DNA from 4 places in the uncultured Solobacterium sp. genome. Region 4 is predicted to be linked to each of the others. Evidence: predicted binding sites of a transcription regulator. Region 4 holds the regulator's gene; each other region holds the start of a gene.
The links. The regulator Rex, encoded in region 4, represses fermentation and respiration genes when NADH is low (regulators of the CRP and FNR family bind a similar motif). The targets are predictions, from matches to a motif close to GTGAANNNNTTCAC.
Positions count from the first base shown of each region.

Region 1: the regulator Rex is predicted to act here: its motif matches at 5,300-5,313, upstream of gap (type I glyceraldehyde-3-phosphate dehydrogenase).
Region 2: the regulator Rex is predicted to act here: its motif matches at 3,628-3,641, upstream of adhE (bifunctional acetaldehyde-CoA/alcohol dehydrogenase).
Region 3: the regulator Rex is predicted to act here: its motif matches at 1,605-1,618, upstream of RWM19_RS04570 (NAD(P)H-hydrate dehydratase).

Region 1 is NZ_CAUQGG010000002.1:133,296-141,150, forward strand. It holds gene rapZ (RNase adapter RapZ) at 1-509, shown strand, start outside; gene yvcK (uridine diphosphate-N-acetylglucosamine-binding protein YvcK) at 496-1,446, shown strand; gene whiA (DNA-binding protein WhiA) at 1,446-2,390, shown strand; gene RWM19_RS02035 (hypothetical protein) at 2,383-2,670, shown strand; gene RWM19_RS02040 (phosphatidylglycerol lysyltransferase domain-containing protein) at 2,675-3,595, shown strand; gene RWM19_RS02045 (GNAT family N-acetyltransferase) at 3,592-4,506, shown strand; gene RWM19_RS02050 (hypothetical protein) at 4,582-5,232, shown strand; gene gap (type I glyceraldehyde-3-phosphate dehydrogenase) at 5,406-6,425, shown strand; gene RWM19_RS02060 (amidohydrolase family protein) at 6,483-7,855, opposite strand, start outside.
Region 2 is NZ_CAUQGG010000007.1:91,566-99,420, reverse strand. It holds gene RWM19_RS05710 (GHKL domain-containing protein) at 1-976, opposite strand, end outside; gene RWM19_RS05705 (LytTR family DNA-binding domain-containing protein) at 973-1,698, opposite strand; gene RWM19_RS05700 (GNAT family N-acetyltransferase) at 1,772-2,401, opposite strand; gene RWM19_RS05695 (hypothetical protein) at 2,423-3,130, opposite strand; gene RWM19_RS05690 (acylphosphatase) at 3,209-3,487, shown strand; gene adhE (bifunctional acetaldehyde-CoA/alcohol dehydrogenase) at 3,657-6,326, shown strand; gene RWM19_RS05680 (hypothetical protein) at 6,357-6,764, opposite strand; gene RWM19_RS05675 (RNA methyltransferase) at 6,761-7,492, opposite strand; gene RWM19_RS05670 (class I SAM-dependent methyltransferase) at 7,511-7,855, opposite strand, start outside.
Region 3 is NZ_CAUQGG010000005.1:121,108-128,962, forward strand. It holds gene RWM19_RS04555 (Gx transporter family protein) at 1-2, opposite strand, end outside; gene RWM19_RS04560 (NusG domain II-containing protein) at 1-466, opposite strand, end outside; gene RWM19_RS04565 (hypothetical protein) at 1,039-1,572, opposite strand; gene RWM19_RS04570 (NAD(P)H-hydrate dehydratase) at 1,687-3,150, shown strand; gene RWM19_RS04575 (hypothetical protein) at 3,176-3,433, opposite strand; gene RWM19_RS04580 (hypothetical protein) at 3,548-4,249, shown strand; gene RWM19_RS04585 (trimeric intracellular cation channel family protein) at 4,230-4,877, opposite strand; gene RWM19_RS04590 (single-stranded DNA-binding protein) at 4,949-5,266, opposite strand; gene RWM19_RS04595 (glutathione peroxidase) at 5,334-5,873, opposite strand; tRNA gene RWM19_RS04600 (tRNA-Leu) at 5,983-6,066, opposite strand; gene RWM19_RS04605 (elongation factor G) at 6,142-7,855, opposite strand, start outside.
Region 4 is NZ_CAUQGG010000012.1:36,309-44,163, forward strand. It holds gene RWM19_RS07410 (peptide ABC transporter substrate-binding protein) at 1-1,928, opposite strand, end outside; tRNA gene RWM19_RS07415 (tRNA-Ser) at 2,154-2,242, shown strand; gene RWM19_RS07420 (ATP-binding cassette domain-containing protein) at 2,282-4,147, opposite strand; gene asnS (asparagine--tRNA ligase) at 4,212-5,600, opposite strand; gene RWM19_RS07430 (redox-sensing transcriptional repressor Rex) at 5,631-6,251, opposite strand; gene tsaD (tRNA (adenosine(37)-N6)-threonylcarbamoyltransferase complex transferase subunit TsaD) at 6,303-7,313, opposite strand; gene rimI (ribosomal protein S18-alanine N-acetyltransferase) at 7,314-7,745, opposite strand; gene tsaB (tRNA (adenosine(37)-N6)-threonylcarbamoyltransferase complex dimerization subunit type 1 TsaB) at 7,757-7,855, opposite strand, start outside.

The sequences.
Region 1 (7,855 bases), on a different contig from region 4:
AAAGACATAGATTCAAACAGAATCTTGATAATAATGTGATTACAATCGATACATCCTTCTCATCTGAAAAGGAGTTTAAGAAAAAGCTAGAATCATATTTTGCTAAGAAGCAGATACCTTCATTCTCGATTTCTTTTATTTCCTTTGGTTATAAGTATGGTGTACCACTCGATGCAGATTTGATGATTGATGTACGTTTCTTGCCAAATCCATTCTGGGATGAGAAACTTCGTTATTTCTCAGGAAATGATAAAGAAGTATATGACTATGTCATGGATAAACCTGAGACACAGGAATTTATTCAGCGTTTATTAGCATTTACAGATTATGCATTTGAACAGTATACAAAGGAAGGTAAGAATCATTTTACTGTTGCGATTGGATGCACAGGTGGACAACATCGTTCTGTTACTATCGCAAATTTCTTATATGATGTATATAAGGAAAGATATAACTGTTATTTAGATCACCGTGATCAGAAGGAATGGCTAACGCATGAAGAAGCATAAAGTTGTCATTATCGGTGGTGGACATGGACAGTCATTAATCTGTCGTGGTGTTAAGACCATTTCAAATATTGATTTAAACGCAATTGTTACAGTCGCCGATGATGGCGGTAGTACGGGACGGTTACGTAAGAACTTTCATATTCCTGCGATGGGTGATATTCGAAATGTCATGATTAGTATGGCAGAAAGTGAAAATATGTTAAGTTCCTTGATGGATTATCGCTTTGATGATCCGGATGGAAAAGAAGATGATATTCTTGGCCACAACCTAGGAAATCTTATCCTAACTGCACTTACACAACAGACTGGTTCTTTTATGACAGCCATTCAGGAAGTGAGTCACATCTTAAATGTAAAGGGTAATATCATTCCTGCAAGTACGGATGTAATCACTTTGTATGCACGCATGGAAGATGGAGTCATTGTGCGTGGAGAAGCGAATATCCCAAATCATAATCACCACATTACACGTGTGTTCTATCAGGATGAAGTACATGCATGTAAAGAAGCGGTTGAGGCGATACAAAATGCAGACCTTGTAATCTATGGTATCGGTTCTGTTTATACAAGTATTTTGCCGAATGTTATCATTCCAGAAATTCAAGAAGCGTTATGTAGTACAAAGGCAGAGTTAGTATACTTCTGTAATGCAATGACACAACCAGGTGAAACAGATGGATATACTGTAGAAGATCACGTAGATGCGTTGTTATATCACCATGCTCCAGTTGATAAAGTGATTGTAGCGTGTGATGAAATACCAGAGAAGATATTAGAACGTTATTCTGTAAATGGAAGTACAAAGGTCAATCTTGTGAAGCAAGACCATCCATATCAGATTGTAACAAAGAAATTACTAAGCTTCCGTAATGGATTTATTCACCATGATCCAGAAAAAATTAAAGCAGTGATTCAAGAATTGCTGGAGGTGAGGTAATGTCATTTGCGGCAGAGGTAAAACAAGAAGTAGCCCAGAAGATTATGGAGGGTAATGATATACGTGCAGAACTATCTGCACTCATTCAAATGACGTCATCACTTTCCTTATCTAATCGTGGTATGACTTTATTAGTGAGTCTAGAAAATGCGGCTGTTTCACGTACGATTTATCGTTTGGTGAAAGAAAGATATGGCGTAGAAATTAGCTTGTTTGTAAAAAGAAAGATGAATCTTCGCAAGAATCGTATTTATGGTATGCGTATTATGAGTGCTGCTCCAAAGATTTTGGAGGATTTAGGAATTTATAGTACACGTGGTTTACTAGATAAGCCACTTGCAAAAATCGTACAGACAAACAATAATGCACGTGCCTATTTGGCAGGAGCGTTTATGGCAGGTGGCTCTATCAACTCGCCAGAAAAATCATCTTATCACTTGGAGATTACAGCTACCAGTGAAGAACATGCATTATTTATGGTATCCCTGTTAGAGCGATTTAACATTCATGCAAAGATTACAACACGTAGAAAGAAAGTTATTCTGTATGTGAAGTCAGCTGAAAAAATTGCGGATTTCTTGCGTTTAATCGAAGCTGACCAAGCAGTCTTGAAATTTGAAAATATTCGTATCTCGAGAGACTTTAGCAACTCTCTTCAACGCATGAACAATATGGATTTAGCCAATGAAGTAAAGGCGGTTGCGGCTGCGAGTGGACAACTGGATGATATTCGAATCTTAGAAGAAAATCAGAAGATAGAAACATTAGACCGTAAACTACAAGATATCATCGCACTCCGTAAGGCAAACCCAGAAGCTTCCTTAATGGAGCTGTGTAGTATCTATGAACGTCAGACTGGAGAAATTGTATCGAAATCAGGCATGAAACATCGCTTTGTAAAGATTCATGAGCTAGCGATGAAAGAGGTAAAACAAGATGAATAGAACACAACTACAGACAGCGGTATCCACAATTATTTTAATGGTTATCGTTGCACTGATTTTCCGCTACCTATGGTGGCTTATCCTATTATTACTATTACCTATTGTAGGATTTGTGATTTATGGGCTGATACAAGCCAGAAGATTAAATAAGCAGATGGAAAACACTACTGCAGAAGAATTGGATATTGATCGTACTTTCTATCAGTCATATTCAAACCCTAAGAAAAATCAAAGTGATATCATTGATGTCGAATATGAGGAACATACAGACGGAGAATAAGACTATGGAAAACGTAACCACTGAAATATTAGAAAATGATTTTACAACTTTACAAGTGATGGATTGGCCTATGGTTCAAGAATATTTACAGCGTTGTAAATATGAAGAATCAAATCACAATATTATTAATATGATTATGTGGTTACAGACATATCCGCTGTTTTACTATAAAAGAGAAGAGTACGTATTGCTGTTGGGTATACATGAAGGATGTTTCTTCATGTATATGCCACTATGTGAAAAACAATATATCGCTGAAGCGATAAAAAAGGGTAAGGAAATCTTTGACCACTATGGACATGACTTTACACTCAGCTGTTTTACAAAAGAGATGGTAGATGAAGTCATTAAACTTTATCCAGAATATACAGCCATTCATGAAAGTTGGGCAGATGATTATGTCTATGATGGAGAACGTTTACGTACCTATGCTGGTAAGAAGATGCAAAAAAAGCGCAATCATTTGAATGCGTTCTATAAAGACTTTGAGGGTAGATGGTCATACGAAACTCTTGATGAGACCAATATCGATGATTGTATTGGATATTTGAAGGATTGGAAATCAGAAGATCCAGATGATTTCTTACAGAGTGAGAGAATTGGTACATTCCGCATCTTAGACTTGTATGATGAATTACCTTGTAAGGGCGGTTTGATTCGAATCGATGGCAAGGTACGTGCTTTTGCGATTGGATCAATGTTATCAGACCGTATGTGTCAAGAGAATATCGAGAAGGCAGATGGAGATGTTAGAGGCCTTTACCAATGCATCATGAAAGAGATGTTGAGTCATGAATTTCCTGGCATTGAACTCGTGAATCGTGAAGATGATACAGGTCGTGAAAATCTAAGAGCTGCTAAACTGTCCTATCACCCAGTCAGTATTATTGAGAAGTATCGTATTAAGAAAGGTGTTGAATCATGATTACAAAAGCAACGAAAGAACAAGCTACCGAAGTAAAGAATCTTTGGAAAGTATGTTTTCCACAAGAGGATGAAGGTTACATCGATTACTATTTTAAGAATCTATTTGTGCCAGAAAATTGCTTTGTATACGTAGAAGAGGGGCATGTTGTCTCGGCAATCATTCGCGCCCCACATGCGATGATGTTTAATGATAAAGTTTTACGTACTAGCATGATTTTAGGTGTTTGCACATTACCTGCATACCGCAAGCGCGGATATATGAAGCGTTTAATGGAAATTGTATTAGACGCATGCGAGCATACTGAACTGATTACGCTCATTCAGGCATATGATCAGAAACTATATGAACCATATGGGTTCCGTAATATCTACAATCGCTCTACCTATCGTTTAACACGAGATGATGTAAAGCGTAGCACAAACTTTGGCTGTTCCTATGAACCAACAGCGATTGATTTACTAAAGGTATACTCTGCATTTATCCGTCGATTTAATGGTTACTATGCAAGAGACCTAGAATACTTTGTAAAGTATAAGAAGGAAATCAACGCACAAGGTGGCAAGATTGTAGCCTACTACAATGGCAAGGACCAAATCAGAGGATATGCGACAATGTTGCCAAAGGGAGATGTTCTAGAAATTGAAGAACTAATCTATCTTGATTCCACGGCCCTAATGAAACTATGTAACGCAGCGCTATTTGAAAAGGATGTTGTGGAATTACATGTATCAGAAGCAGAAGACTTAACACTTGTATTCCCAGAGACAAAAGTTGAGACATACGGTTCTACAATGGCAAGACTCAATGACGCAAAGCTATTCTCAAAACTTGTAGGTAGAGATATCTCTACGGTTGAACAAGCATTTGCGACAAGTATCAAGCCACTTAATCTAAATGAATTTGCATAAGAAGGGTGTATATCCTTCTTTTTCTGTGCTATATAATAAATAAAAACAGAAATCTATATCATTGAGGTGATTGTTATGAGAAGAGATCGAAATCCATTTTTGATTATTGCAATCATAATCTTATCCGTTATAGTTGTAAGAGCTTTGGTACGTGGGGCGTTATTGAGATTACCACAATATCCAGAATACTTTAGTGAACAAATTATTAACTCTACAGATCAAGATACAATCAAAGAAATCAAAGGGACAAAACTAGAAGAGTTTCATTTAAAATTTAATTATAGTGATGTCATTGGTTGTAAAACAGGGGTTCCTCCTTGGGATTGTGGGATAGAGAACCTACAAATTACAAATATTTATGTTCAAAGAAATTATTTTGCACATAAGCAGTATATTGGGAAATATTTTGAATATATTGTAAATTCATATCGAAATAAGAAGGGATATACCTTTCGATTGTATGTCACGAAGGAAAATTTACCGCATCAATTTACAAATTTACATCCTGTCGATTTGGAAAGAGAAGAGTACACCATAGGAGGGAGAATCGTAACGGTACAGAAGTTATCTGACGAGGGAGATAAAGCACTGAATTTTTATCTGACTAGTGACGATTGGTATGGCTATAAACTTATGGGACTTATCGTTTATGAAAACCAAGAAACAATTGCGGATAGTACATCGGATATTCAAGAGATTCTTGAAAAGTTATTAAAGGACCATTGAAAATAAGTATAAAAAGTCTTTAAATTCACATGGTGCTAATTTATATAAAAAGTTAGAAGAATTTTTAGTGAAATTCATCACGTTAGCGCTTACATTCAAATGGTCTTAATTGACCGAAAACATATAAAAACATATAATATAAATGCAACAAAAGGAGGTCTTTGAAAGACAATATGACAGATGTAAGAGTTGCTATTAACGGTTTTGGCCGTATTGGCCGTCTAGCTTTTAGACAAATGTTTGTAGCTGAAGGTTATGAAGTTGTTGCAATCAACGACTTAACAACACCTCACATGCTAGCTTACTTATTAAAGCATGATACAACACACGGTAAGTGGGATCATGAAATCTCTGCAGATGATGAAAAGGGAACAATCACTGTAGATGGTAAGGAAATTACAATTTATAAGGAAGCTGATGCTAGCAACCTACCTTGGGGTCAATTAGACATCGATGTAGTTCTAGAATGCACAGGCTTCTACACAAGCAAAGCTAAGTCTGAAGCACACATCAAGGCTGGTGCTAAGAAGGTTGTTATCTCTGCTCCTGCAGGAAACGACTTACCAACAGTAGTTTACGGTGTAAACGAACATGTTGTAACAGCTGAAGACAAGATTATCTCTGCTGCTTCATGTACAACAAACTGCTTAGCTCCAATGGCTAAGGCATTAAATGATTTATATCCAATCCAATCTGGTATCATGACAACAGTTCATGCTTACACAGGCGATCAGATGATCTTGGATGGACCACAGCGTAAGGGTGACTTACGTCGTTCCCGTGCTGGTGCTTGCAATATCGTTCCTAACTCAACAGGTGCTGCTAAGGCTATCGGTCTTGTAATTCCTGAGTTAAATGGTAAGTTAATCGGTGCTGCTCAGCGTGTTCCTGTTCCTACAGGTTCAACAACACTCTTAGTCTCTGTAGTTAAGGGTAAGGATGTAACTGTTGCTTCTATCAACGCTGCAATGAAGGCTGCTGCTTCTGAAAGCTTCGGCTACAATGAAGAAGAAATCGTTTCTTCTGACATCGTTGATGAAACACATGGTTCTATCTTCGACGCTACACAGACAATGGTAGCTAAGATTGATGACGACACATACCAGGTACAGACAGTTTCTTGGTATGACAATGAGAACTCATATACTTCTCAGATGGTTCGTACAATCAAGTACTTCGCAAACGTTAAGTAATTAACCTAAGCAATCTAAAAATCACACTTCTTATGAGGTGTGATTTTTTTGATCTCTTTATTTTTGATATACAATTTTACCATTAACTATTGTCATGTATACATCTAATGAGCGACAATCTTTTGGATTGGTATGCAAAATATCACCATCGATAACTGCAAAGTCTGCAAGTTTTCCAACTGTAATTGATCCCAAATCATCTTCACGGTAGAAATCATATGCTCCACCAAATGTCCAACTTTCCAGCACCTCTGGTATAGTTAAGCAATTTTCCTGATTGAAGGGATTTCCACCTTCAGGGAATAGACCTGTTACAGAGTAATAAACAGATTCGGGTATATGATCAATAACGAGAGGGAGGTCAGTACCACAGCATAGCGGAACACCATAGTCTTTCATCTTACGGCGATTCCAATAATTTTTTCCACGTTCTAAGCCAATCTGTTTTTTTATCATTCCGACTTTGTCATCGTAGCTAGTGATTGATTGAATTTGTGGATAATATTCGCAAATAATACCAAGGTCTGCCATTCGTTTTAAATCAACTGGATCACTAAATTCTGCTTCCGTTATAGCATGTCGATTCACTAATTTTCCGTTATTATCTTTTTTGCATAAATTAAAGATATTAACAGCTTTTTCGACTGCTCCATCACCTTGAGCATTTAGTGAGAATCGAGTACCAATTTTATCGGCTTCAAGTACTTCATCCTGAATTAACTCCCAATTAATATCAAGTTTACATTTATAATTTTGATTCTCGTATGGTTGCTTTAATAAACCATTTCCCTGAGAAATAGAACCATCTGTCATACGATTAAAACCTGAAAACCGAATAAAATCAGAATTGTAATTGGCCATCATCTTTTTAGCATATTCAAAGTTTGCATTCACGCCTACTGGTTGGGACATAAAATGTACACGTAAATTTAAATCTTCCTCAGATTCAAGCTCAGACAAGATATTTTGGAAGCCACTAAATTTATCAAACCCAATTTCTTTGACGGAAGTAATACCGCGCGCATTTAGCATAGCCATATATTTTTTGAATAAGGGTTTAATAAAATTCTTATCTTTAAGTATTTCGTCTAATAATTTCCAGAATACTTCATTACAATCTGCAGTTAAATCAAATCCATAGTGATTGATTGCGGTTGTATTTAGCCAAAAATGTTCGCCACTTGTAGAAAATAGGACAATACGACAATTTGGGAATAATCCTTCTAATTCTTCAGGGCTTGGGGTGTTAAAATTATCGGATATTCCATGACCAAAGATATGATCTTGATGGGAATAGCATGTTTTTAGAACCTCAATAACATCTTTTTCCGTTTTTGCATTTGAAAGATCGATACCGATGTATCGCAAAGACCAACCGGTAAAGAATGTGTGTGCATCAAAGAAACCAGGCAAAATAGTTTTCCCGGAAA
Region 2 (7,855 bases), on a different contig from region 4:
GTGGTAATACAATCTCCGTTGCAAATACACCTGGTTCATTTTGACGGTTTAGGTATCCATCATATTTCTTCACGACTTGATCAACTCTCTTTAGTCCATGTCCATGGTCACCTCGCTTCGTCGTGAAATAGTGATCAGTACGTTGCTTTACTGTCTCACTTGTAGCGTTTGTAATCGAGATATAGAGTTGTTTCTTTAGGATACCAATATATACTCGAATAAATCTTTCATCCGGATCGTTTATCTTACGACAAGATTCAATCGCATTATCTAATAGATTTCCTAAGATAACACACAAGTCTAAATCTGATACATGTAATTGTGGTGGAATTGACGCATCACAATGAATACGAATTTGCCCTTTTTCCGCAATTGCAAGTTTCGCGTTCAAGATTGAATCTAATTGTAAGTTACCAGAATGATAGAGTGTATCGATAGAGTCCAAATCCGTCTCAAGTTCATTGAGATAGTCTTTCATCTGCTCAACTTTATTCAAAGAAAGATATCCTTTTAAAGACTGTAGATGGTTATGATAGTCATGTCTCCATCCACGCATAGTCATGTAGATGTTTTCAATTTCATCCATCTGCTGTTTCATAAGTTTATTCTGATAGATGATTGTTTTATCTTCTTCACGCTTCATAATTCTTTGTAAGAGATATTCCAATAAAATAAAGATTAGTGCCGCAATACCACCTGCGATAAAACCATCATAATAAACACCAAGGAACAGAATTCCAAGATACAACAGAATGATGATAGTTGAAAAGATTCTTTCTTCTTTTAAGAAATGATAATGATTCCAAATAAAACATAAGAAAATCCATACAACTATCATATAAGAGAAACGATAAACACTATATCCTGTAAGTGCTAGTATCATAATTAATCCAATCACATGCATGAATGTTATATTTATCTTCTTGATAATAGTTTCATAAAGCGCTAATCCCACTAATATGATTACAGCCATCATAATACACCTCGATTGGCTGCGATAAATTCCTGCATACACATTTCATAATTACCACGTGCAATCGGGAACTGTATACCATCTTCGCCAATACAATCCTTCTTTGTTACACGTACAATATTTTTCATATTTACCGCAAAAGAGCGATGAATTTGTAATAATGGCATATGTAACATTTCGAGAACTTCACGAATACTCTGTTTGATGATAATTGTTGTTTCCTCGCTCATACCATCACTACGCAAATAAATCTTTGTCTCATGACCAAGTGCCTCAACACCAATGACATCACGATGATAAATTTTATATACTTCCTTCTTAGAAGAAATAATTGAAAATTCTTCTGATATATGTAATTGCTTGATTGCCTTATCTAATATCTTAAATAATTGATCTTTCTCATAAGGTTTTAAAAGATAGGCTAATGCGTCTACATCATATCCTTCAAAGACAAAGTCTTTGACACCACTGATAAAACATATCAAATGATTTAGACGTGCTTGTCTCATCTTACGGGCAAGTTCAATCCCTGTCATATTCTCCATTTGAATATCCAATAAAAGTAAATCTGCAACAAGACCATTCTGCAAATCCCACCAGAGATTATCACAATCTGTATATTTTAATATTTCAATTTCCAAATGATGTGCTTGTGCATATTCATGAATGTACTTACACAAGATATCCATTTGAAGCTGTTCGTCATCACATACAATATATTTCATGCAACTATCATACCTTTTTCATCATAGATGTCCAACTTATATTTTGTTGTTCACCGAATACTACTACATATTTCTATATATGTTTCCCTGATATATTTTGTGGATAAATCAATGTTTCAGGATGAGAAAACTCTAATGTTATATTTTTATGTGGATTAATCAAAAGATTCAAAATAATTGGTTCTTTTGTATGCTCAGAGGTAGTCATCATTAGTTTGCGATATGGTTGGAAGCCACATTTTTCTTGAACCCTCTTTGATTGTTGGTTAAATGAAAAATGCCCACAAAGCAGGAAATCATAGTTCAATTCATTAAATAAATACTTGATAACTATCTTTACTGCTTCTGGCATGATACCACTTCCCCAATAGTCTTTACTTAAAACAAAACCAAGTTCTCTTCCTTGATAGGTCGCAAACTCTGTCAAAGCTTCTTCTCTTCCATATTTTTTGATTTCAAGAGAGCCAATTACTTTTTGGTCTTCTTTGTGATAGATTGCAAATACTTGGTTACTCTCGATAAACATATCTAATATTTTTTGCGTTTCTTCTTTACTAGTATGATGTTTCCAACCAGCCATTTCACCGACACCTTCAACAGAAGCGTAAGCATAAAAATCATCTAAGTCCTCTTTTACAAATGGTCTTAAGATAAGTCGCTCTGTTTCTAGTTGTCTTCCATTAATATGAAAATCTGCGTTCATTAATAATTTCCCCTTTAGTAGTTATACATCATAACGATAACTATCATAGGCACGATAGATATCATCTAGATGTGTATGATTTAAAACAAATGAATCTCCTAGTAATGTAAACTCTCCATCGACGATTAATAGACCACTGTTTTTAGGGATTGCTACTACTGGATTTCCTACATCTTCAATTTCACGAATGATTGTAGATAAATGTTCTTCATCTTCGACGTAATTTATATCTACATCAAATTCTGTTAGTAGACCAAGTCCTTCTTGTAGTTCAAATGTATTATCTAGATTTGACTCGTGAAATGTATCAAATTGTACAAGAGCACCTGCATGATGTCCTATTAGGATACCATCAAAGTTGCATAACAAATCACGTAAGCCTAAATCTTCGATTCTCTGCATGATCCATTCACCGCAATCACCAGTGATCACAATTATATCCGCAGCTTCAATTTTCGCTTTTGCACTTGCGTAGTTATCCTTGTAATAATTAAACCAACTAATTTGTTTTTCACGGATACCGTAGTTATAGAAAGGACGTACCATCATTTCATACGCTGGTTTCCCTTTTGCAAAGAAGTCATCCCATGTCGCAAATTCATTAGACCAACCATCGTTATATGATAATGGCATCATCAGTACCTTCATATCTTTCTCGATGAGTTGTGATAATTCACCAAAGCCCCATGCTTGATCGAATGTAAATTGATTTAATAGTATATGTATCATGTTTATCACCTGCATTCATTATATGACTTGTATAGTAGAAAATCTATTTTGTATAATCTCTGTAAGGAGGAGGATGTTATGGTACGCTATCATATTTTTGTGGAAGGACGAGTTCAAGGTGTCGGTTTTCGCTACTTCGTTTCAATGCATGCACAATCTTATGGATTAACGGGAAGTGTGAAAAATCTAGATAATGGTTTGGTAGAAATCTATGTACAAGGAGAAAGTGATACCATTGACCAATTCCTTGCGACTATCATTAAAGGAGATGGTCGTTTCATCAAAGTTGATGATTACTCCTGTAAAGTTGTCCCTATCATCCCAGATGAAAGACGATTTTCCTGTCAGTATTATTAACATGCATACAATATTTTCCAAGGGCTAAAAATGCCCTTTTTTCTTTCAAAAATATTAATTTTTAAAATGTAAGCGATTACTTGTGATTTTTTTATCATTTACTATTGTCTTGATTATGTAAACGTGGTATTCTTGCTTACGTGAAATAATTCACATGGAGGAAAAGGACATGGCAGTCAAAAAGAAAGAAACTAAAGAAACAAAAGTAAATACAGCCCCTGTGGAAGTTCGTGTCAAAGAAGTAGACGATAAAGTTGCCCTTGCATTAAAGGCACTAAATGACTTTGCATCATTTGACCAAGAAAAAATCGACTATATCGTAGCAAAGTGTACAGTAGCAGCACTTGATCAACACGGTACATTAGCTAAGGCAGCAGTTGACGAAACAGGACGTGGTGTATTCGAAGATAAAGCAACAAAGAACTTATTTGCTTGTGAGTACATGGTGAATTACCTACGTGACCTAAAGACAGTCGGTATCATCAGTGAAGACCCTGTTACAGGTATTACAGAAGTAGCTGAACCAGTTGGTGTTGTTGCAGGTTTAACACCAGTAACAAACCCTACTTCAACCGCAATCTTCAAGAGTTTACTTGCATTAAAGACAAGAAATCCTATCATCTTTGCATTCCATCCAAATGCACAGAAGTGTTCATCTGAAGCAGCACGCATTGTATATGAAGCAGCTTTAAAGGCTGGTGCTCCTGAGAACTGCATCCAGTGGATTGAACATCCATCTATGGACGCAACAAGTGCACTTATGAATCATCCAGGTGTTTCTACAATTCTTGCAACTGGTGGTAACGCAATGGTTAAGGCAGCTTACAGCTGTGGTAAGCCTGCATTAGGTGTAGGTGCTGGTAACGCTCCTGCATATATTGAAACAACTGCAGATATCAAGCAAGCAGTTAACGATATCGCAATGTCCAAGGCATTCGATAACGGTATGATCTGTGCAAGTGAACAGACAGTTATCGTTGATGAGAATATCTACGAAGATGTTAAAGCAGAATTCAAACACTATAATGTACACTTCTGCTCACCAAAAGAAAAGAAATTACTTGAAACATACATGTTTGGATATACAGCTCACTCCAAAGGCGTAGAAAATGCAAAGTTAAACGGTGCAGTTGCTGGTAAGCCAGCTGCTTGGATTGCTGAACAAGCAGGTTTCAAAGTTGATCCTCAAACATCCATCTTAGTTGCTGAATTAGAAAAGCCAGGTGTTGAAGAACCACTATCACGTGAAAAATTATCACCAGTACTCGCAATGGAAAAAGCAAGTTCCGTTGAAGATGGATTTGATAAAGCAGAAGCTACTGTTATGTTAAACGGTGTTGGACATACAGCTGCGATTCATACACGTTCCGCAGAATTAGCAAAGAAGTTTGGTGAACGCATTAAAGCTTGTCGTTTAATTTGGAACTCCCCTACTACATTCGGTGGTATCGGTAATATCTATAACTCCTTTATTCCATCATTAACACTTGGTTGCGGATCTTATGGTCACAATTCAGTATCTGGTAACGTTAGTGCAATTAATCTGATTAACATCAAGAAGATAGGTAAAAGGAGAAATACAATGCAGTGGTTCAAGATTCCAAGCAAGATTTATATTGAACAAAATTCCATCACATACTTACGCGACATGCGTGAAATCAATCGTGCATTCATCGTTACAGACCGCACAATGGTTGATTTAGGTTATGTATCAAGAATTACTGAACAGTTAGCAGCCCGTAAGAATAAGGTACAAGTTCAATTGTTCTGCGACGTTGAACCAGATCCATCCTTACAGACAGTTAAGAAGGGTTGGGAATTAATGCAAGCCTTCAAACCAGATACAATCATTGCTTTAGGTGGTGGTTCCTCCATGGACGCTGCTAAGGGTATGTGGTTATTCTACGAACACCCAGAAGTTGACTTCGCTGACTTGAAGCAGAAGTTCATGGATATTCGTAAGCGTGCATTCCAGTATCCTGAATTAGGTAAGAAGTCTCACTTAGTATGTATCCCTACTACATCAGGTACAGGTTCTGAAGTATCACCATTCGCAGTTATTACAGATAAGGTTAACAAGCTCAAGTATCCATTAGCTGACTACTCATTAACACCTACAGTCGCAATCGTTGACCCAGCACTTGTAATGAGCTTACCTGCACAGGTTACAGCTGACTCCGGTATGGACGTATTAACACACGCATGTGAAGCATACGTATCCGTTATGGCTACTGACTACACAGACGCTCTTGCATTAAAGGCAGTACAGATGGTATTTGAATACTTACCAAGAGCTGTACACTATGGTGCTAAGGACGAAGAAGCTCGTGAGAAGATGCATAACGCTTCTACAATGGCTGGTATGGCATTCGCGAACGCTTACTTAGGTATGTGCCACTCTATGGCTCATAAGATTGGTGCTGAATTCCACACAGTACATGGACGTACTTGCGGTACATTATTACCATACGTAATCCGTTATAACGGCACAAAACCAGAAAAACCAGGTCTATGGCCTAAGTACCAATACTACAACGCTGATGAACGTTACGCTCAATTAGCACACGCTATCGGCCTCAAGTTCAACACAGTACAAGAAGGTGTTGAAAAGTTTGCCAAGGCAGTTCACGATTTAGGTATTGAAGTTGGTATGGCAATGAACTTCAAGTCACAAAATGTTGACAAGAAGGAATGGGAAGAAAGCTTAGAGAAGTTAGCTTACCTCTCATATGAAGACCAGTGTTCCCCAGCAAACCCACGTGTTCCAATGATCAAGGATATGATCGAATTAATGCGTGCAGCTTACGAAGGAACAGAAATTCATTACGAACAACACTAATGACAAAAGGCACATCGAGCGATGTGCCTTTTACTTTTTATTCTGTTGTAGCTTACTGGGTATTTGTTCACACCAGCCAATCCACTTCTCTTCATAGTCATGAGCAGAAATAACTCTGTCAACCAAATCATATGGAGAATGAATTCCCTTTTGAGTACATTGTTCTACACAATAACGATATAGATTCCAATCTAGTTCATCTTCATCGTAGACTAGTGGTACCGATTCTAAACCTGCAAGTATTGCCGAGACTGCCCTTGTATGTCCATCCGTTAAGATCGGAATACCATCTAATACCTTCACAGGTAAAGGTTCAAAGTTTGATAAATCATCTTTATGAAACCATGCTTGAATGTTCGATAGTTTCGCTTGCGAAATATAAAACTGGGATGGTTGTAAATCTTTTAAAGAATAATCTGGATTCTTCTTTTGACTCATTTGCCACTCCGATAATGATACATTATAATTCCACCTGCTACTGCTACATTTAAAGACTCAAAGCCTTCCATCTCAATACGTACACGATAGTCAGCTTGCACAATAATATCTTGATGAACACCTTGTCCTTCATTTCCCATCACAAATGCCATACATTCTGATACAGGTATTTCACTCATTGTCGTAGATTCCTGTAAAGAAGTCGCAATGACTTTTACACTATGACTTTGTAATGTAGGAATTAAAGTTACGAAGTCTTTGCGTATAACAGGGATATGAAACAAGGCACCTTGGGTAGAACGAATTGCTTTATCGTTATAAAGGTCACAAGTCTCAGTTGAACAATACACGCCATCAAAACCAAATGAAATTGCGGTACGGATAAGTGTGCCAAGATTCCCAGGGTCTTGAATGCCATCCAATAATAATAGACGATTTTGTTTTGTAATATCTAGCTTACGTTGACGGCAAACCGCAATGTAATGTACATTTGAAACATTCTCAGATAACTTTGCCATAATGGTAGGTGTTACTTCTACCACATGTTCAAAGTCAAATGGTGAAGTTGTATCCGTTACAATTGTTTCTACGGCATTGGCCGCTAAAGCTTCACCAATAAGATGTTCTCCTTCCACAAGAAATAAACCCGTTTCATCACGGTATTTTTTCTTATGTAATAGAGTCCAGTTTTTTATTTTTGTATTCTGTAATGAACTTATCTTTTCCATAGTCATATCATATCACATCTATTTCGTAGCGACGATTTCAAACAAAGGAGTTGAAGCGTAATTGATTTTCTCCTCTTGCGTCCATACTCTTTGGTATACTTCTGTATCAATCTGAATATCTTGAAAGCCAATCTTCTCTAATTCTACTTTGTCCCAAGAAGGTCTATCTATAAGCGTCATCGGTAACTGTTCTGCGATACGCTCCATCTGGTCAAAGTTTTCTCCGATATTATGGTCGTACAGATGTGCTCGCTTTACATTTTGGCGGTCTTCTTCATACGCATTGCGTAACTCTTCAGAGAATAAGTAGTGATACCAATTCGCATCGAAGATAATGAGTTTGCCTGATGGTTTTAATACACG
Region 3 (7,855 bases), on a different contig from region 4:
ATTTCACACCTACATACTCAGATAATAGATTTGCTGACCCAATAAAAACATCGTTTGGAAGACAAGTAATTGGGATAATACTATTTTCATCTGCCCAACCCATTTTTACGCATAGTTGATTTGGACAATCGACCTCACGTACATGCCACTTCTTATCTTTCACTTCAACGTGTACTTCACCTACATTACCTTTAACAACATATTCTCCATCAACACCTGAATCGAACCATTGTACAACTTTTCCACGATGTACAATACCCACCCAGATTCCAACTGGCTTTTCTGTTGGAACACCAAGAGAATCTGCATTAGTACTAGGTTCTGTACTAGGTGTTGGAGTTGTTTCTGCAGTTGGCTCGTCCTTCTTTGTAGGTTGTTTTTTATTTTTAGCGATATTGAGACCAATAATTCCTAATACTGCAATCAAGATAATACTGATCAAGATATATATTTCTTTCTTCTTCATAACGACAAGATTATAACATGTTTAACCCAAATTATCGCCCCTAAGTTTGTTATAATAACAACATGAACAGAAAGCAGAAGTATATTCAGTATTTGATATTCCCTATCATCCCACTCGTATTTACAATACTATGGCTTGTCTATGCTGGATATGAAACGAATATCAGTGTCTTACTTTCTAAATCTAAAATTCGTATCTTTCTCCAAGTTTTATGTGGGATTTCACTCATATATCTGTTTTGGAAACTAAAGGATACGACCAAGCAATATGTTAGAGTTTTATTCTTTCTTTGTGCGATACTCACACTTATATTTCCTTATATTGAATTAACGTTTATAAAAAACATGCATCTATTATTTGCATATTCAACGTTAGTTCTTTATGTATTTCTGATAAAAGATTTAGCTCAATTTTTCCAGTATCGGACATTATTTTTTACAGCATGTATCTTCTGTTTCTTTGATTGTATTCTACAGATGAAGATTACTGGTTTATCTGAGATTGTATTCCTTTGGGTAAATGCATACATAATTACAAAATAAAAGTCGAATCTTACGATTCGGCTTTATATACTATTGATTAATTTCAGATACTTTCTTGCGTTCAGGACTTAAGTTATCGCAATAGAAACGTACAGCAACTGTACCTAATGCACAGTTATCTTCTGTTGGCTCAACGATATAATAGTCACCTTCAAGCATGCAGTTATATAAAGCTTGGCAAACTGTCTTAAGGTTATCCTTACCAGCTTCAAATTGAGTTAATAATGCGTCTGCACTTAATTCAATATAGAGCCAATCCAATGCCTTAGCTTCACCCTTCTTCCAGTTGATTGCGTCTTCGTAATCTTTCACTGTCTTTAAATCTAAATCTTCAACCGTAGCCTTAGCTGTCTTCTTAACTGCCTTCTTTGCAGTTTCCTTCTTAACAGTCTTAGCCGCTGGTACTTCCTTCTTTACTTTCTTTGCAGTTGTAGCTTTCTTTTCAGTAGCTTCTTTCTTTTCAGCTTTCTTTGCTGGTGCAGCCTTCTTCTTTGTAGCCTTCTTTTCAACTACTTCTTTCGCTACTTCTTCTGCTACTTCTTTAACAGTTTTCTTTGTTGGCATGTTAGCAAATCCTCCTTTTTTCTACTGCTTACGCGAATTATATCACAATTTTATTATAATTTTTCACAATAGATTTCTGTAAGTGTTAATATATGATTGTAAAGGATACAAAATATGATTGTAAGTCGTAAAGAAATGCTCGAGATTGAAGAAAAATCGGGTATTTCGTCATTTGAATTAATCAATCTTACAGGCAAGAAATTAGCCACACATTTATTACCTTATTTAGAAGTGAATTCTAATATTTTAGTATTGGCCGGAAACGGTAATAATGGTGCAGATTCTTTTGCGCTTATCAACAACCTAAAACAATTTCACATCAATCTGATACTAGTAAATGGGCTTCCAAAGAATCCAGATGCGATGAAGATATATAAACAAATTCCACCTTCCATTATTCAACCAATTCATTCTTTAGATACATGCTTAAAATCTTGTGACGTTATTATCGACGGTATCTTTGGTTTTGGCTATCATGGCAAATTAACGGATGAAATGCGTACAGTATTCAAACAGATACAGGACGCAAAAAAGCCAATCTATAGTATTGATATCAACTCTGGTGCAGAGTGTGATTCAGCCATGCATGATTCATTCGCGCTACATTCTACAGTTACATTTGCGTTAGATTGCTATAAGCCTTTCCACATATTGCAGAAGTATCACCATCTATTTGAAAAGTTAGAACTTGTTTCACTTGATATACCGCACCCAAAACAAAGTTGTTTTTTAGAGATGGATCAAACTCTATTCTTTCAAAATCTTGCAAAACGAAAAGAAACTGCACATAAAGGAAGCAGTGGTAAGATTCTACTTGTTGGAGGTTCTTATGGGATGGCCGGAGCAATCAGCCTGAATATTACCGGTGCAAAAGCACTTGGTTTTCCATACATTGAAGTAGGATGTATCGATGGTATCTACCCTATCGTTGCTTCGAAGCATACAACAGCCGTATTCCATCCATTCTCATCACACAATGTTGAACAACAGTTAACCCCAACAATCGAACATGTTAGTGCAGCCGCCTTCGGCAGTGGTGTTACACAAATGTATGAGAAAGAAATTTGTCTTGATCTAATGATTCAAAACTGCCATGCTCCTTTGATATTGGATGCGGAAGCTATACGCATGTTACGATACAACACATGGAAATTACGCTTTGCAAAATCACCGATTATCCTAACACCACATATTGGAGAATTTGCAGACTTATTCCACCTAGAAAAAGAAGAAGTGATGCGTAATCCTTTGCACTATGCATTAAAATATGCAAAGGAATTAAAAGTATATATCGTACTAAAATCAGCACATACAATTATTGCTACACCAAATGGTCAATGCTATATCAATCAGACTGGTAACGAAGGGTTAGCACAAGCTGGCAGTGGGGATTTACTAACTGGCATGTTAACTGCATTGCTTGCGTATCATTGTGATATCTTTACTAGTTTGCGCATGGGTGTATGGCTACATGGTCATATCGCAGATAAACTTGTAGAACATCATTCCAAAATGCACATGAATTTAGAAGATTATCCCGAGGCTATTAATCAATTCTTCTATGAAAATGGATATTAAAAAAAACGAGTAAACCCTCGTTTTTTTATCCCTTTAAACCTTCTTCTTGGCGTTGCATATTCTCTACAACTACATCGTAGATATCACCGATAGATTGTGCATATTCAAGCACCTTCCATGGTTCATTTGTATGGAAATGAATCTTGATTAAAGTATCATCACCAACAACTAATAAGCAGTCACCTCTAAAATTCTCTGTAATATAGTCATTAATGACATCTTCATCTAAATCATGTCCATCAATCAACAACTGTGTATCAAATTTAAACTCTAATTGTTCCATTTAAGTACCTCCATTAGATGCTGTTATTATATCACGCTTTTAGCGAAAATAAGTAGATATCAATGCGCCAGGGATTTTATATCGTACATCTGTATATAGGAGTTGAGGTATCCTATGAAAACATCATTCACAAAACAACAGCTTCTACATATGATTCAAGAGAATTTAACAAATATCTTCTATCCTGAAAATTACCTAACATTTCTAAATCAATTAAGTTTCTTCCATGAAGAATCAATCGAAAATATCATTCTGATATTTACACAATGCCCAACTGCAACAGTTGTATTACCCTATAAAGCTTGGCAATCATATCATCGTACTGTTCGTAGAGGTTACACTGCTATTGCATTACTAAGAGATTCCATAAACAATCATCAAGTACGCTTAGTTTTTGATATCGAACATACAGTTGGCAAAGAATTTATTTCAACACATCCTGCTATACATATAAAACAGATGTCTAGAATTCTAAGTTCTATGTTATCTAAGATAAAGATAGATTCTATCCTTCAAACAGCCACAGACGATACTACACTACAAATAAAACATGCATTACAACACTACATCTATCATTTACTTCGTACATGTTTCCCTAAATATTGTACGAGTGAAATAGAAATGAAAAGTATTCTCTATTGTGTTTGTTTTCACTATGGAATAGACGTAAGTGAATATAGCTTTTCCTCTATTGCCCTTTGGGCAAAACAAAAAACGAATCACGATCTAAGAGAAGCCTTAAATGTCATTCGTCATATTACTACTTTTTTAATTGATACAATCGATTACATGTATGTTAGTCATGAATATTCTTAGCAACTGGTAAACTCCATTTATGTAGAATTGCCATTGCTCTTACAAAAATTGTCACACCGATTCCAACCCATATACCAAGTGAGATATTTCCTGCATGCATTAACATCGCGCATGGAATAGCACCAATGATAGATGCGATTGCATATACATCCGTGTGAAAGATTTGCGGTAATTGGTTTACACAGATATCACGGAATAAACCTCCACCGACACCCGTTAATACACCACAGAATACTAATAGGAAACTATGTGATGTTGGATGCAAGAAGAAGGCTACACGCACACCTACCGCTGTAAATACACCTAATCCTATCGCATCAGCAATCAACAAGAAATTCTTATATGCATTTTTCTGCGTAATCTTATTTGTATTCACATTGAAGTAGGCAAATAAGAATACGATAACAGAAGTTATACTCGCAACAACAACATATACCGGATTAGAAAATGCACTTGGTGGTACACTACCCAATACAATATCACGCATAATTCCACCAAACGTTGCGGTAATAACTCCAATAATTACTACTCCAAAGAAGTCCATCTTCGATTTCATTGCAACAAGTGCTCCAGAAATCGCAAACGCAATGGTACCTACTATTTCTAATATAAATATGTATTGATTCATATCATCCTCGTTATAATCCGTTCGTATTATATCAAAATTAAAAGTGCGTATTCAACGCACTTTTATACAACTTATTCAGTTTCATCTTTTGGATGATAGATTTTCTCTGCAACGATTTGCACAACGGTCTTCTTATTTTCATCTTTCATGTAAAACTGCTTACGAAGATGGCCTTTAATACCAATTCTTGTACCCGCATGGAATTCTTCGCGAACTTGATCTGCTACATCTCCCCACGCAACTACATTTAGATAGTCCTTCGCTTTACTTGGTTCATTGTGTTTTACACAAACTGAGAATGTTGACATTGTGGAATCATTTTTTGTGCTACGAACACTAGGTTCGTACATTACTGTCCCTTTAATTTCAACTGCATTTAAATCATTCATCTTTCTTTCCTCCATAGAATATCCTTCTACGTATATATTCACAAAAGATGAAATGACTCCCTAAAAATTAAAGTAATTCTTGAATCGCTTTTTCTACATCTGCCATATCAGCAGTTGGTTCAAAACGAGCTACTACATTTCCCTTACGATCAACAAGGAACTTCGTGAAATTCCACTTAATATCAGAAGTTTCTCTAAAGTTAGGAACAAGATTACCAACGTGTGCATTCATGAAGTCTGCCTTTTCACCTGTGAATCCTTCGAAGCCCTTTTCGCTCTTTAAGAATGTGTATAATGGTAATTCATTTTCACCATTTACATCAGACTTGTGCATATGTGGAAATTTTGTATTGAAGTGTAAAGAACAGAACTCATGAATTTCTTCATCAGATCCAGGTGCTTGTCCTCCAAACTGATTACAAGGAATATCGAGGATTTCTAAACCTTGTGCATTGTAGTTTTCATGAAGCTTTTCTAACTCTTCATACTGTGGTGTAAAACCACAAGCTGTAGCAGTATTAACTACTAATACCACCTTATTTTCATACTCTTTTAAAGAAATCTGATTACCCTTGGCATCAGTTACATAATAATCGTAAAATCCCATAATTAATTTTCTCCTTTGGTTAGTTATATTGTATCAAGCATATATGGCATTGCAATTGATATACTCTCAAAGAAAAAACGACCCAGCAAAATGCCGAATCGTCTCTTAGTGCCTCCGGTCGGACTCGAACCGACACGGTATCGCTACCGGGGGATTTTGAGTCCCCTACGTCTACCAATTCCATCACGGGGGCGCTCAATTATTTTATATGATTGCTTTTTAAAATGCAATAGGTGGAAAGTTTCAAATGAACTTTCCACCTCCAAGATTATTCTTTTTCGCTCTTTCTTGCGTCGATGACTTTCTGTGCTACATCATGTGGGGCTGCTTCATAGCGGTCAAACGCTAATTCGTAACATCCACGACCTTGTGTCATTGAACGTAGTTCTGTTGCGTATGTTAACATTTCTGCCAATGGGACTTCTGCTCTAATGACCTGTAGACCATCTTCATCTGTGCCCATATCCAAGATGATTCCACGGCGTTTTGTAAAGTCTCCCATGAGCGTACCTGTATAGTCTTCAGGTGCAGTCACAACAACCTTACCAATAGGTTCAAGAAGCACTGGCTTCGCATTTGGCATTGCGGCATTGTATGCAAGTCTAGCAGCTTCTTTGAAGGCTACTTCCTTAGAATCAACTGGGTGATAGGATCCATCATATAGAGTTGCCTTAACACCAACTACTTTATATCCCGCAAGAACACCCTTATTCATGCAGTCACGCAAACCTTGTTCAACAGGTGGGAAGTACTGTTTAGGAACTGCACCACCGAATACTTCTTCCGCAAATACCATATCATCAGAATCTGTTGGTTCAAATCTTACCCAAACATCTCCATACTGACCAGCACCACCATTTTGTTTCTTGTATTTACCTTGTGCTTCAGCCTTTGCAGAGATTGTCTCACGATACTGTACCGTTGGTTTTTCTGTTGTTACTTCAACTTTGTACTTACTCTTTAGCTTAGAGAGAATCAAGTCGATGTGTTGATTACCTACACCATAGAGTACCTGTTCGTGTGTCTCTTCGTTGTTAACTAGTTTAATTGTATGGTCTTCTAGCATCAGATTATGAATACCACTGGATAACTTATCTTCATCTGCCTTTGTCTTTGGATGAATTGCATATCCTAACATTGGATGTGGATATTCAATATCTGGATACTTAATAACTCTTGAACGTGTACACAGTGTATCGTTTGTTTCTGTTGCTTGTAGCTTAACAACTGCACCGATATCACCTGTAAATAACTTACCTACACCAATCTGATACTTACCATTGATAACATAAATCTGGTTAATCTTTTCCGTTACATCTTTCTTGGAGTTATATACCTGGCTATCACTGTTGAGGACACCACTCATTACCTTTAAGTAAGAAACCTTACCTACAAATGGGTCGACAATCGTCTTGAATACAAATGCACTAAGTGCTTCGTTTTCGTTTGTTTCCATGTCGATTGTATCGCCCTTGAGTGTTTCAGCTTGAATTCTTCCCTTTTCTGCGTAGCTTGGGAAGTATTCGGTAATTAGGTCTAACAAACGTTCAATACCTGTTTGATTCTCTGCACTACCACAGTATACAGGACGGATATCACCACTACGTACACCAATACGTAATCCCTTGGCTAGTTCATGTTCATCAAATGTTTCCCCTGAGAAGAATTTCTCCATGAGTTCATCATCAGTCATTGCGATAGCTTCAGCGATTTCATTGTAATAACGTTCTACTTCACCAATTAAAGCTGAAGGTACTTCCTTGGCTGTATTGCGATCATTGTAATACCATGCTTTACGACGCAAGATATTGACAGATCCTACAACTACACCATTTTCAATAATTGGCACTTCAAATGGAATGACTGACTTACCGAACTTATCACGAATGCTAGTATATACTGTATCGAAGTTTGCATTTTCTACATCCATCTTATTGATAAAGAAGATGGTAGGAATCTTTTGTTTAGAAACCGCTTCACGC
Region 4 (7,855 bases):
TAATCCTTGCTTGTAACGATATCCTTTTGAACACGTCTTAGCTTGAACTTGTTGCCACCCTGTCCGGCAATTGAGTATGGTCCTACGAATGGAACGCTTCTTGTAACTGTATTTGCTACAACTGTGCACTGTACACTAATAGCGAATGCATTTTCAATAATCCAAGCATCAGCCTTAGCATATGCTGCATAACGAGCATCTAAGTCATCAGTAATTGCATCAGCTTCTTCTAATAACTTCTGGTAGTCGAATAATCCAACAGCTTCCATTACAGCCTTATCAGAATCCTGGAAGTTATCTGGATCAGATGTTCCATTTAAGCCGACTGAAGTTAACTGGTCACCATTTACTGGACTATAGATATTTAAGTAACTTCTTGGATCTAAGTAGTCTGGGTTCCAACCTACTGCTGTAGAGATATCCCAGTCAGATTCATTACCACTAGTTGCAAGGTATGTTGCTGCATAGTAAGCATCCTTGTCAATTGGCATTACATTGATTAAGATTTGTCCATTTGTAGCTTCTTCTACAGACTTCTTTAAGGAGTTAGCCTGGTTAACTGCAAATGACATTGTTGAAAGTGTTACTAAGTCTAGAGAAACAGGTAATGTTAATCCAGCTTCAGAAGCAGCCTTAGCAAGTAATTCCTTTGCCTTATCTGGATTGTAGTATGGATCCTGTCCTTCAGAAAGGTCTAATGAGTTACCAAATACATCTGTCTGTTCTGTAACAAGCTTAGCAACTGTCTTACCATAATCTTCGCCCTTAATTTGAACGAATGTTGTAGGAACTAATTCATTACGTAATGAAGCCTTAGCAGCTGTTTCATCACCAACTCTTTGCTTCAAGTATGCAACTCTATCGAATGCAGCCTGTAAAGCAAGACGGAAGTTCTTATTTAGGATAGCCTTATGTGTGTTTTCCTTTTCAGCATCTGTTGTCTTGTTTGTATTGTTGAAAGAACGACGGTTATAGTTGAATGCCAATGAGAATGTACCACCATCTGTCATAGGAATATAAACGTTATCCTTGTACTTATCCATGTACTTATCAAATTCTTCAGTTGACCATGTACCACGGATAGAAGCAGATGTATATGTACCAGCTTCAAAACCATTCATGATTGAGTGGTCATCAGAGCCATCATCATATGTATAAGTTACCTTATTGATATATACGTGTTCTGCATCCCAGTAGTTCTGATTCTTTGTGAATTCAACGATAGACTTAGCTGTGTTGTTTGTTAAGATGTAACCACCATTGTAAAGAATAGATGATGGATCAACAATACCGAAATCACATGCATTTAAATCAGGGGAACCTAACTTACATCCGGAACCCTTAGAATTTAAGAAGTCTTCATTGATTGGGAATAAAATACCATAAGTTGTTAGAGAGTAGAAATAAGATGCTGGTTTTTCAAGAGTATACTTCAATGTATAATCATCAACAGCTTCTACACCAACCTGATCAAATGGTACTTCACCAGCTTCATATTCAGAGAAGTTCTTAATAAGACCTTCTACTAAGTATTTTGTACCAGACTTGAAGTCTGCTGAGTGTTGAAGACCAGTAACGAAGTCCTGTGCCTTTAATTCAGCATATTCTTCGCCTTCATTTGTTACCCATTTAACACCCTTACGAATCTTAAATGTCCATTCTGTCTTATCATCGTTAGATTCATAAGACTCAGCAAGAGCAGGTACATAGTTACCGTACTTATCATTTTCTAATAAGCCGTCAACAAAGTTTGCTGTATTTTCGTTATCAACCGCCTTGTTGGAAACTGTGTAGTCTAAGCTCTGCATATCCAAAGAATAGACGGATCTAAAGTCTTCAGATTGTGATGCAGTTGTCTGTCCACCTTTGCCATTGCAACCTGCAAGAGCTAAAACAGCGGCAAGAGAACCCAATAGTGCTTTTTTCATAAATTCCTCTTCCTCCTAATTTAAGAGAACTCCCTCTCTTAATATACCAGTAATATTACGCAAATCCTAAAATGATGTCAATAGTTTGTAAATGATTTTGAAAATATTTCCTAGTATTTTTTCTTTTATGAAAATATTTTCATAAAGTGTATTTTCTAAATTCTTTGCTTGTCTTTCACTTCCTTAAACCTACATCCTATTTCTATGATATAATTGTTCAGCGCTGGAGAAGTACCCAAGAGGCTGAAGGGGGCGGTTTCGAAAACCGCTAGACGTGAAAGCGTGCGGGGGTTCAAATCCCTTCTTCTCCGCCATAATAAAAGCCTGTCATTTTGAAGTGACTAGGCTTTTTATTATGCGACTTCCTCTAACAATGATGCCCATCTTTCTTCTAGATGTGCTAATTCATTATGTATATCATCTATATCTTGATCTAAATCATTCATCTTTTGATAATCTTGATAATATTCTGGTTCAAAGCGAAGTTCACGCATCTCTTCTAACTCCGCTTCTTTTTCTGTAATCAACCGTTCAAGTTTCGCAATCTCACGACGACGTGCTTCTGGTGATAGTGCCCTCTTCACCTCTTTTTTAGGATTTGGTTCACTACTTGTTTGTTTCGCTTCGCTTATTTGTACAGGTTCTTGATTCATATATTCATCATAAGTTTGATTTACAAACTTACAGCCATCATTACTTAGAATTAATAAACCTGTTGCCATCTGTTGAATAAAGTAACGGTCATGCGAAACAAATAATATCGAACCAGTAAATCCCTTTAGGGATAATTCGAGTGCTTCCTTGCCTGGAATATCTAAGTGATTTGTTGGTTCATCCAGTATTAACATATTGGCATGCTGTAATAATAGTTTTACAAAAGATAGGCGTACTTTCTCACCACCTGATAAAACATCAACGGTTTTAAATACATCATCTGCCGAGAATAAAAACTGACCTAATACACTACGAACAGTTGTTCTATCCAAATCTGGATACTCATCCCAAACTTCTTCTAGTACTGTTTTACCAGAAGAGAACTGTGCAAGCTGCTGATCAAAGTATCCTTGTTCAATTTGATGACCAAACAAGAAACTACCTGATAGTGCAGGAACGATGTGCATGAGTGTCTTTACAAACGTTGATTTTCCTGTACCATTTGGACCAATAATCGCAATTCGATCGCCACGGCGCATCTTCATCGAAATCGTCGTAAGAACATGGTCATATCCAATCGCAAGATTTTCAACTTCCAATACTTTTTCGCCACCTTTTACGCGTGGAGTAAATTTAGCATGAAATGTTTTATCATCTGTTTGATCCACTTCAATACGGTCCATACGCTCTAAATATTTAATCTTGGACTGTGCAAAAGCAGCTTTATTCTTTTTATAACGGAACTTTTCAATTAACGCCTCTAAACGCTGAATATCTTTCTGTTGTCTTGCATATGCAGATTGTTGACGTTCAATATCATTTTCACGTTGAATGACATAGTTAGAATAGTTACCTGGATAGCGCTTCATCTTTCCATATTCCATATTATATACAACGTCAACTGTATGATCTAAGAACATCCGGTCATGTGATACAATGACTACCGCCTTTGGATAATTCTTTACATAGCCTTCCAACCACTCAATCGCATCAATATCCAAATGGTTTGTAGGTTCATCCAACAATAAGACATCCGGTTTTGATAATAGTAGTTTTACGAATGCGATACGTGTTTTTTGCCCACCAGAGAACTCTCCAATTTTCTTTTGAAGATCTTCAATCGGAAAACCAAAGCGCGTAAAGACTGTTTTCATCTCTGATTCCCAATGATATCCATTCATCGCTTCAAACTGTTCTTGAACCGTTGCGTATTGCGCAAGAACCTTTTCACTCGCATCTTTCTCCATTTGCTTTTCTAATTCATGCATTCTTGCTTGCATCGCAAATACCGGTTCATAAATAAGACGTAGTTCTTCCTCAACAGTTCTTTCATCATGTGGCAATACCTTCTGTGATAAGTACCCAATGACCGTATTATTCTGTTGTGAAATCGTCCCTTTATCAAATTGTTCTTCCCCACACATACAGCGTAAAAAGGTTGTTTTACCACAACCGTTTCTACCAACAAGGGCAATCTTCTCTGTACCTTTAATCTCAAAATTAACATCTTCAAAGATTGTATCGACGCCATAATATTTTGAGGCTTTACTAACTTGATATAACATCGTTACCTCCATAAAAATGGAAGTGGCAGCCGCTTGCATTACCACTCCCATATCATAATTTCTTTTAGAAGTTTAAGTTTCGTGGTGTTCTTGCGAAAGGAATAACGTCACGAATATTTTCCATACCTGTAATATACATTACTAAGCGTTCAAATCCTAAGCCAAAACCTGCATGTTGGCAACCACCATATCTACGTAAGTCGAGATACCACTGATAACTATCTACATTCATGCCAAGACTTTCCATCTTCTTTTCTAGAATGTCTAGTCTTTCTTCACGTTGGCTTCCTCCAACAAGTTCACCAATACCTGGCACTAATAAGTCGCATGCCGCAACTGTCTTACCATCGTCATTACGACGCATATAGAATGCCTTAATCTCTTCTGGGTAGTCGATTAAGAATGTAGGACCTTTAACAACTTTCTCTGTAATGTAACGCTCGTGTTCTGTGTTTAAATCCATACCCCAGTGAATGTTGTTGTTTTCAAACTTAACATCTGCATTCTTTAAGATTTCAATTGCTTCTGTGTATGGTAAACGCTTGAAAGTTGAAGTTCTTACATGCTCAAGACGTTCTAATAGAGATGTATCAATTCTTTCATTGAAGAACGCAAGCTCTTCTGGACACATTTCCATGACATAGTTAATACAGTACTTTAACATATCCTCGATTACATCCATACTGTAATCTAAATCCGCAAAGGCCATTTCTGGTTCAATCATCCAGAACTCAGCTGCGTGTGTTGTTGTATTAGAATTTTCAGCACGGAAAGTTGGTCCAAATGTATAGATATCTCTAAATGCCATTGCATAGGCTTCTGCTTGCAACTGACCAGATACTGTTAGTGACGCATGCTTGCCAAAGAAATCTTCTTCATAGTTTCCATCTTCACGTGTTGTAACTGTAAATGTTTCGCCTGCACCTTCCGCATCAGCACCTGTAATGATTGGTGTATGTACATATACAAATCCTTGATCTTGGAAGAATTGATGAATTGCCATTGCTAGCACAGAACGTACTCTAAATACAGCAGAGAAAGTATTCGTACGTGGTCTTAAATGACCAATTTCACGTAAGTACTCAAATGTATGTCTCTTCTTCTGTAAAGGGTATGTGCTATCGCATTCACCTTCTAAATTGATTTCAGTTGCCTGAATTTCAAATGGCTGAGAAGCTTCTGGTGTTAATACAAATTTACCAACAACAGAAACTGCTGTACCTGTTAAGTACTTGGCAACTTCAGCGTAATTGGAAAGAGTATCAGAAGAATACACAATCTGTGCATTCTTAAAGAATGTTCCATCATTCAAGGCAATAAAAGACACATTCTTACCAGCACGGTTTGTACGAACCCATCCCTGTAATTGGATAAAATCTAACTGGTCTAGTTCTAGTGTTGTTCCATCTTTCGCTAACTGATATAGTTCGCGGATACTCATTTCTGTAGGCATACTTATTCAATCTCCATTCTTATTTCTACATTAGTTATTCATTGCATTGGTTTCAAATACCAATTCCTGAATACTAGATACGACATCTACCTGTCGTACATATACTCCTGATGGAACCGAGAAATGTTCCATCGCAAAACTTACAAATCCATGAATGCCATGTGCAACCAATAAATCTACTGTCTTCTGTACATCTTGTGAGATACACAAAATAGCGATACGGCAGCCTTTTGGCATCTTTTCAGCTATCTCATCCATACTATATACAGGTACAGATGCCTTCTTTACATTCTCTGGATGTAAATCAAATGCACATACGATTTCACCGACAATATGGTTCCAGTGATTGTAATTCAATAACGCTTTTCCAAGGTTACCAGCACCGACAAGAATAATCTTCTCATCAAAGTTTACACCAAGCTGATTGGAGAAAATACTGATTAAATCCTCAACGTTATAACCATAACCTTGCTTACCAAGGTTTCCTAAAAAACTAAAGTCACGACGGATTGTTGTTGACTCGATAGATACATAGTCAGCCAACTCCCTAGACATAATTCTGTTTATCCCATCTGCATGTAGCTTACGTAATGCTTTTAAATAGACAGGATACCGTTGTAATGTTGCCTTTGGTACTTTCTTTTCGCTCATATTTATCACCGTCCTCTATTTTAACACCATTTGTGAAAAATTTGCTAAATTTTATTCTTCGCCTGGCATCATGAGGCCTGGATCAGCCGCTGCCGCAAGATCTCCAAATAATCCATGTTTGTACGCAACATAACCAACTGCACCAATCATTGCCGCATTATCTGTACAACAATACATAGGTGGAATCACTAGTTGTGTATTTGGATATGCTTGCATCTTCTCAGTCATTAACTGTCTTAATCTTGAGTTAGCTGCTACACCACCTGCTAAGACTAACATCTTTGGCTTTAAATCCTCGACAGCCTGTAATGTCTTTCCTGTTAATTGTCCTAATGCAGTTTCCTGGAAAGCATATGCTACATCTTCTTTGATGATTTCATTACCTGCTTTTTCTTCACGTTGAATTAACTGTAATACAGCTGTCTTCAAGCCTGAGAAACTAAAATCATATACACCATCTGTCTTTGGGGATGGTAACTTATAATGTTCTTTACCCTCTTTTGCCATACGATCAATAACCGGTCCACCAGGATAGCCTGTACCTAATACGCGTGATACCTTATCGTATGCTTCCCCAATCGCATCATCCTTTGTTGTGCCGATGACTTTATAATCCCAATCATTTTCCATATATACAAGTTGTGTATGTCCCCCAGAAATCACTAATGCTAGTAATGGGAACTTTAAATCTGCCACAAAGTTATTTGCCCAGATATGACCTGTCATATGATTGATTGGTATTAATGGCTTATGGAATGTCCAAGCAATTGTCTTCGCCGCTTGTACACCTACATGTAGCGAACCAATTAAACCAGGTCCTTGCGTATATGCAATCGCATCAATATCATCCATAGTTAGATTGGCTTTCTTTAATGCTTCATCAATAACTGTTGATATATTTTCAACGTGGATACGGCTAGCTACCTCTGGCACAACACCACCATATTGTGTATGAACATTTATCTGTGATGATACGATATTAGATAATATTTCTTTACCATCCTTAATAATTGCACACGCTGTTTCATCACAGCTTGATTCTAAAGCTAAAATCAATGTCATTTATAAACCTCCTAAGGGTTTAATCATTAGATATGCATTCTCGCCATCATCATAATAATTCTTGCGAGTATTCACAGAAATAAACCCGTTTTTTTCATAGAATTGAATTGCACGTTCATTTGATATACGTACTTCCAATGTCATATTTTCACACTCTTCTTCAATTGCGTTTTGAAGAGCTTCATTCAATAATTGTTGACCAATACCTTGTTTCCAACTTTCAGGATGAACCGCAATATTTGCAAGTTGAGCTTGTTCATAAGTAATCCACCAATCAATATATCCAATGATTGCTTGATTCTCTTCAAAAACCAATAAGTTGGAGAAAGGATTTTCCAAAAGTTCATAACGAAACTGTGCTAAAGTCCATCCCCCTTTTGGAAAACAAATATTTTCAAGATCTACGACTTTCGAAAGATCTGTTTCTATCATCTTTCGAATCATTATTTATGAATATTATATGCATCGGATGACTTTAAATACTCTGGCACAATCAAATGCACATTCTCTGCTTTCTGCCACTCATTTTTTAACAACAAGAA